DNA from 2 places in the Actinokineospora sp. NPDC004072 genome. Region 1 is predicted to be linked to the other one. Evidence: riboswitches for the same ligand, from Rfam matches in the RefSeq annotation. Region 1 holds a riboswitch; the other holds the start of a gene.

The links. Region 1 has a riboswitch for S-adenosylmethionine ahead of thrC (threonine synthase). Riboswitches for the same ligand answer to the same signal wherever they lie in the genome.
Region 2: it holds a riboswitch for S-adenosylmethionine, as region 1 does, so the genes downstream of both, ACWEPX_RS30875 (methionine ABC transporter ATP-binding protein) here and thrC (threonine synthase) in region 1, are expected to answer to the same signal.

The regions. Positions count from the first base shown of each region.
Region 1 covers NZ_JBSGHB010000008.1:58,567-61,962, reverse strand. The annotation lists gene ACWEPX_RS14130 (acyl-CoA thioesterase) at 49-549, shown strand; gene holA (DNA polymerase III subunit delta) at 690-1,664, opposite strand; SAM riboswitch class I at 1,802-1,929, shown strand; gene thrC (threonine synthase) at 1,941-3,194, shown strand; gene ACWEPX_RS14115 (ComEC/Rec2 family competence protein) at 3,209-3,396, opposite strand, start outside.
Region 2 covers NZ_JBSGHB010000029.1:8,313-11,708, forward strand. The annotation lists gene ACWEPX_RS30870 (4-(cytidine 5'-diphospho)-2-C-methyl-D-erythritol kinase) at 1-943, opposite strand, end outside; gene ACWEPX_RS30875 (methionine ABC transporter ATP-binding protein) at 960-1,967, opposite strand; SAM riboswitch class I at 2,149-2,237, opposite strand; gene rsmA (16S rRNA (adenine(1518)-N(6)/adenine(1519)-N(6))-dimethyltransferase RsmA) at 2,354-3,193, opposite strand; gene ACWEPX_RS30885 (TetR/AcrR family transcriptional regulator) at 3,190-3,396, opposite strand, start outside.

The DNA of each region.
Region 1 (3,396 bases):
GTCGTGGGCGCGCCCGCGCGTCGCGCCGGGATGGGGGAGACTCGCGGTATGGAGCCCAAACCCCCGTCGGCGGCGCGCACCTCGCTGTCGCACATCATGACCGCGCTGGACACCAACCTCCTCGGCACCGTCCACGGTGGCGTGGTCATGAAGCTGGTCGATGACGTCGCGGGCGCCGTCGCCCAGCGCCACTCCGGCGGCCCGGCGGTCACCGCGGCGATGGACGGCATGACCTTCCTCCACCCCGTCCGCGTCGGCGACCTGGTCCACGCCCACGCGCAGGTCAACTGGGCGGGCCGCTCCTCGATGGAGGTCGGGGTCCGCGTCCTGGCCGAGCCGTGGGACCGCGCTGGCGTCCCCCCGGTCCGCGTCGCCACCGCCTACCTCGTCTTCGTCGCCGTCGACGCCCACGGCCAGCCCCGGCCGGTCCCCCCGCTCCTGCCCGAGACCGACGAGGACCACCGCCGCCTCCGGGAAGCCGAGATCCGCCGCAAGCACCGCCTCACCCGCCGCGACGAGATCCTGGCCAGCCGCGAGGAACACGCCTGACGCGCTCCACAGCGGACGCGCCGGTGTCCACAGAGGTCTTCCGCGGCGGTCTTCCGCGGCGGTCCTCCGCGGCGGTCTTCCGCGGCGGTCTTCCGCGGCGGTCTTCCGCGGCGGTCTTCCGCGGCGGTCTTCCGCGGCGGTCAGGTGCCGCGGGCGCGGACCAGGCGGAGCACGGCGCGCTCCAAGGCGTAGTCGGCGTCCACGGCGGCGCCCTTGACGTCGGCGTTGACCTCCGCGGCGATCTGCATGGCCTCGACCAGGCCCTCCGCGCGCCAGCCCCGGGACTGGGCCACGGCCTTCTTCACCTTCCACGGCGGCATGCCCAGCTGCTGGGCCAGCCGGAACGGGTCGGTTCGGCCCGCGCCCGCCACCCGGGCGATCGTGCGCACGGCGTCGGCGAGGGCGTCGGCGACCAGGACGTGCGCCACGCCGAGCTGCAGCGCCCAGCGCAGCGCCTCCAGCGCGCCCGCGACGTCGCCGGTGACGGCCTTCTCGGCCACGGCGAACCCGGTGACGTCGGCGCGGCCGCGGTGGTAGCGGCGCACGGCCTCCTCCGAGACCGTGCCGCCGGTGTCGGCGACCAGCTGGGCGGCCGCGGCGGCCAGCTCGCGCAGGTCCGAGCCGACCGAGTCGATGAGCGCGGCGACCGCGGCCGGGTCGGTGCGCCCGCCCGCCCGGCGGATCTCCTCGCGGACGAACGCCTCGCGCTCGGCGGGCTTGGTCAGCTTCGGGCACTCGGTGACGGCCGCTCCGAGCTTGCGCAATGCGGCGACGAGGTCCTTGCCCGCCTTGCGCCCGCCGCCGTTGTGCGCGACGACCAGGACGATGCCCTCCGCGGGCGCCTTGGCGTAAGCGGTGACGGCGGCGGCGATGTCCTGGGTGATCTCCTGCGCGGCGTCCAGGACGATCACCCTGCCCTCGGCGAACAGCGACGGCGAGACGAGTTCGGCCAGCTCAGGGGGTGTGAGGTCGGCCACCCGGACGCGGGTGAGGTCGGCGGCGGGGTCGACCAGCCGCACGCTGTCGAGCGCGGCCCGGACGGCGCGTTCGACCAGCAGTTCCTCCTCGCCCAGCACCAGTTGCAGCGGGGCCGGGGTGACCGCGGGTGACTTCACACGGGCATCCTGCCATGCCACGCCGACACCGCCGGGTAGCGCAAGGGCTCTCGCATGATGGACGTCCTGTTGGTCACGCGGGGCCGCGGTGTCGTAGCGTGTCGGCAAGGCCCATCCCGGGCCGCACAACCGAATACCGCTCATCCAGAGGGGCAGAGGGAACGGCCCGACGAAGCCCCGGCAACCGGCGTGAGTGTCACCTCCTCGTGAGGTCGACCACGACCACGGTGCCAATTCCGACCCGCGGACGCGGGAGAGATGAGGAGATACCTCGCGATGACTGCCGTCGACACCACGCCCGCCCTCGACCTCGGTCCCGCGCGCGCCCTCTCCTGTCGGGAGTGCGGCCACCAGATCCCCCTCGCCGCGGAATTCGCCTGCGCGGAGTGCTTCGGCCCGCTCGAGGTCGCCTACGACTTCGGCACCGTAACCCGCGCCGACATCGAGGCGGGCCCCAAGTCGATCTGGCGCTACCGGCGCCTGCTGCCCGTCCCGCCGGACGTGCAGGCCCACCCCAACACCGAGCCCGGCTTCACCCGCCTGGTGAAGGCCGACCGCCTCGCCGCCGCGCTGGGCGTGAAGTCGCTGTGGGTCAAGGACGACACCGGCAACCCGACCCACTCGTTCAAGGACCGGGTCGTCGCCGTCGCCCTCGCCGCGGCGCGCAAGCTCGGCTTCACGGTGCTGGCCTGCCCCTCCACGGGCAACCTGGCCAACGCCGTCGCGGCCGCTGCCGCCCGCGCGGGCTGGGATTCAGTTGTGCTGATCCCCTCCTCCCTCGAACGCGCCAAGATCCTCACCACCGCGGTGTACGACGGTTCGCTGATCGCCGTCGACGGCAACTACGACGACGTCAACCGCCTGGCCACCGAACTGGCCGCGGAGAACGAGGACTGGGCGTTCGTCAACGTCAACGTGCGCCCGTACTACGCCGAGGGCTCCAAGACCCTCGGCTACGAGGTCGCCGAGCAGCTCGGGTGGCGCCTGCCCGGCCAGGTGGTCATCCCGGTCGCGTCCGGGTCGCAGCTCACCAAGGTGGACAAGGCATTCCGCGAGCTGGCCGCCCTCGACCTGGTGGAGGACACCCCCTACCGCGTCTTCGGCGCCCAGGCCACCGGCTGCGCCCCGGTGTCGGCGGCGTACAAGGCCGACCAGGACGTCATCATCCCGGTCAAGCCCAACACCATCGCCCGGTCGCTGGCCATCGGCGCGCCCGCCGACGGCCCCTACGTCCTCGACACCGTCCGCCGCACGGGGGGCGCGGTGGAAGATGTCACGGACGAGGAGGTCGTCGAGGGCATCCGCCTGCTGGCCCGCACCGAGGGCATCTTCGCCGAGACCGCGGGCGGGGTCACCGTGGCCACGGCGAAGAAGCTCATCGACTCGGGCCAGCTCGACCCGGACGCCGACACCGTCCTGCTGATCACCGGCGACGGCCTCAAGACCCTCGATGCCGTCGAGGACCGCATCGGCCCCAAGGCCGTCGTCCCGCCGACCACGGCCGCGGTGCGCGCGGCCCTGCAGGGCTAGAGTCCACACCGGACTCATCCCGGCGGCCCCCTGGACACCAAGGCGGGCCCGGGGACGACCGCGACGTCTCCCCCGAGATCGGTGCGCCCGGTGCGCGCGCCGATCCGGGCGAGCACGGCGAGCGTCCCCGGGTTCGGGTGCCCGTAGCGGTTGCGCGCCCCGACGCTGACCACCGCCAGCCGCGGCCCGACGGCGGCCAGGA
Region 2 (3,396 bases), on a different contig from region 1:
CCGGGCGGGGGCTGTCCTCGCCGCCGATGACGCGGGCGCCGGGGACGGGGCCGTGGGCGACGCGGACGGTGCGGCAGACGCCTGCGCCTGCCAGCTCGGCGGCCACGTGGAGGGCGGACTGCTCGTCGGCGCAGAGGAAGGCGCAGGTGGGGCCGGAGCCGGAGACGGTGCCAGCGAGGGCGCCCGCGTTGACCCCCGCGCGCAGGGTGCGGCGCAGGCCCGGGCGGAGGGAGACGGCGGCGGCCTGCAGGTCGTTGCCCAGGAGCAGGGCCAGCTGGCGGGGGTCGCCGGTCGCCAGGGCCTCCAGGACCGGTTCGACGGCGCCCGCCCGCGGGGGCGAGCCCTCCGCGCGCAGGCGGTCCAGCTCGCCGAACACCTTCGGCGTCGACAGCCCGCGGCGGTCGAAGGCCAGCACCCAGTGGTAGGTGTGCCGGGACAGCACGGGCACCAGCTGCTCTCCCCGGCCCGTGCCCAGCGCCGTGCCGCCGTAGAGGGTGAACGGCACGTCGCTGCCGATGCGCGCCGCCAGCCGGGCCAGGTCGTCGCGGGTGACGTCCAGCCGCCACAGGGCCGAGAGGCCCACCAGCGTCGCGGCGGCGTCCGCGCTGCCGCCCGCCATCCCGCCCGCCACCGGGATGCCCTTGCGGATCACCACGCGCACGCGCGGCTCCTCCGGGTCGCGGCCGCAGTGGCGGGCGAGCTCCTGCACCGCGCGCCACGCGAGGTTGGAGGGGCCGGTCGGGACCGCGTCGGCGTTCTCGCCCGCGACCTCCACCCCGGGCTCGTCGGCCACGGCGACGGTGACCTCGTCGGTGAGCGACAGCGCCTGGAAGACGGTGGTGAGGTCGTGGTACCCGTCCGGCCGCGCGTCGCCCACCGCGAGGTGCAGGTTCACCTTGGACGGCACGCGAACGGTGACGGGGTGCGGTACGACGGCGAGCACCCGACCAGCCTACGGGTCAGGCGGCGATGCCCTCCGGCCCCCGCACCGGACGCTTGACCACGCCGCCGCGCTCGCTGATCCAGGACAGGGTCGACTCCGCCTGCGCCCCCGACACCCCGAGCAGGAACCGGGCCACCGGGGTTTCCCCCACCCGGGTCAGGCCGCCGCCGATGACCGAGACGTCGGTGCCGAAGCGGCCGCTGGCCTCCGGCAGCAGCGCGCCGACCGCGGCGAAGCCGATCAGCACGACCTCGGCCGTGCGGTCGTGCTTGGCGCGCACGGAGTCGGGGGTGTCGATGGCGGGCAGCAGGGCGTCGGCGATCGGGCTGCCCGGGTTCTGGATCAGCGACAGCAGCGACCCGTTGGCTGCGACCCGCCCGCCCTCCAGCAGCGCGACGTCGTCGGCGATGCGCCGGGCGACCCCGCCGTCGGCGGTGGTGACCAGCACCGTGGTGCCCAGCTCGCTGCGGGCGCGGTCGAGCACGGCCAGCACGCCCGCCGCGCCGTCGGCGTCGAGGTCGGCGGTCGGGTCGTCGGCCAGCAGCAGGCCGGGGTCGCCGACGAGGGCGCGGGCGATCTCCACCCGGGCCCGCTGGCCGGGGGTCAGCTCGGCGGGCAGCGCGCCCGCCCGCGCGGTCAGGCCGATCAGGTCCAGCAGCCTGCCGACCCGCTCGCGCCGCTGCGGCCCGTCGACGCCCGCCTGCTCCAGCGGCATCGCGATGTTGCCCGCCGCGGTGCGCTGCGCCAGCAGCTCGCCCTGCCCGACGACGCCGATGCGGCGGCGGGCGGCGCGCAGCCTGCGCTGGTCGAGCGCGGCGGTGTTGTAGCCCTCGACGCGGACGACGCCGCTGTCGGGGCGGTCCTGCAGGGAGACCAGCCGGGCGAGGGTCGACTTGCCCGACCCGGCCCCGCCGACCACGCCGGTGATCGCGCCGGGCGCGAGGTCGAGCGTGACGTCGTCGATGGCGACGACCTGGCCGGTGCTGGTCCAGAAAGACTTCGTGGCGTTCTCAACGGTGATCATGGCGAATCGGCTCCAGGCGCGCCCGCGCACGCCGACGGCGCGTGCGGGAAGTGGGTGTGTCCGAAGTGGATGTGGGCGAGCGGGCTGTATCAGCTGGATACGCGCATTCGCCGACAGCCGGTCACGGTGCGCCTGCACTCGTCGATGACCCGCCTGCGGGTGAGAATCCCCATCTCTCGGTCCTCCATCGGTCCTGGCGGTAGCACCTGCCCGCGTGGGTGGTTGCTGCGGCGTCGCAGAGCCAGGTCTCTCGGCCGCTCCTGATGGATAGCTGAGCTGAGTACACCCGATCGCCTGGTCGCCGCGCAAGCCGCTCAACGCAGGTTCGGCCGTACCGTTCGCAACGTCACACTCTCGGAGTGCGGACCAGGACCCCGAACGGCCTACTACCGGCGGGTATGCGCGTGTTGAGCAATCCGCGCGAAGTCCTCGACGGCCAACTGCTCGCCCCGGGCCCCCGGGTCGACGCCCGCGGCCAGCAGCGCCGCCTCGGCCGCGGCGGCCGAGCCCGCCCACCCGGCCAGCGCCGCGCGCAGCGTCTTGCGCCGCTGGGCGAAGGCCGCGTCCACGACGGCGAACACCGCGTCGCGGTCGCCTGCGGGCTGCTCCCGCCGCTGGAGCAGCACCAGCGCGGAGTCGACGTTGGGCACCGGCCAGAACACCGCGCGCGGCACGGTCGCCACCCGCCGGGCCGAGGCGTACCAGGCGATCTTGACGCTGGGCACGCCGTAGACCCGGCCGCCCGGCCCGGCCGCCATCCGGTCGGCCACCTCGGCCTGGACCATCACCAGCACCTTGCGCAGCGACGGCACGGCGGCCAGCAGGTGCAGCACGACCGGCACGGCCACGTTGTAGGGCAGGTTCGCCACCAGCGCGGTGGGCGCCAGGGGCAGCTCGGTCACCTTCATCGCGTCCGCGCACACCACGGTCAGCCGATCGGCCAGCTCGGGGGCGCGGTCGGCGACGGTCGCGGGCAGCCTCCCGGCCAGCACGGGATCGATCTCCACGGCGACGACCGCGGCGCACGCGGGCAGCAGCGCCAGCGTCAGCGACCCCAGGCCGGGGCCGACCTCCAGCACCACGTCGTCGGCGGACAGCTCGGCGGTGGCCACGATCCGGCGCACGGTGTTGGGGTCGTGGACGAAGTTCTGCCCGAGCTTCTTGGTCGGCCGCACGCCCAGCGACTCGGCCAGGCCCCGGATCTCCGCCGGGCCCAGCAGGCTCATGGCCGCTCCCGCAGCGCGGGCTTGCCCTCCAGGTTGGACAGCCCGTTCCAGCTCAGGTTGACCAGGTGCGCGGCGACCTCGTCCTTCTTGGGCTTGCGCGCCTCCAGCCACCACTGCCCGGTCAGCGCGACCATGCCCACCAACGCCTGGGAGTACAGCGCGGCCAGCTTGGGGTCGTAGCCGCGCTTGCTGAACTGGACCCC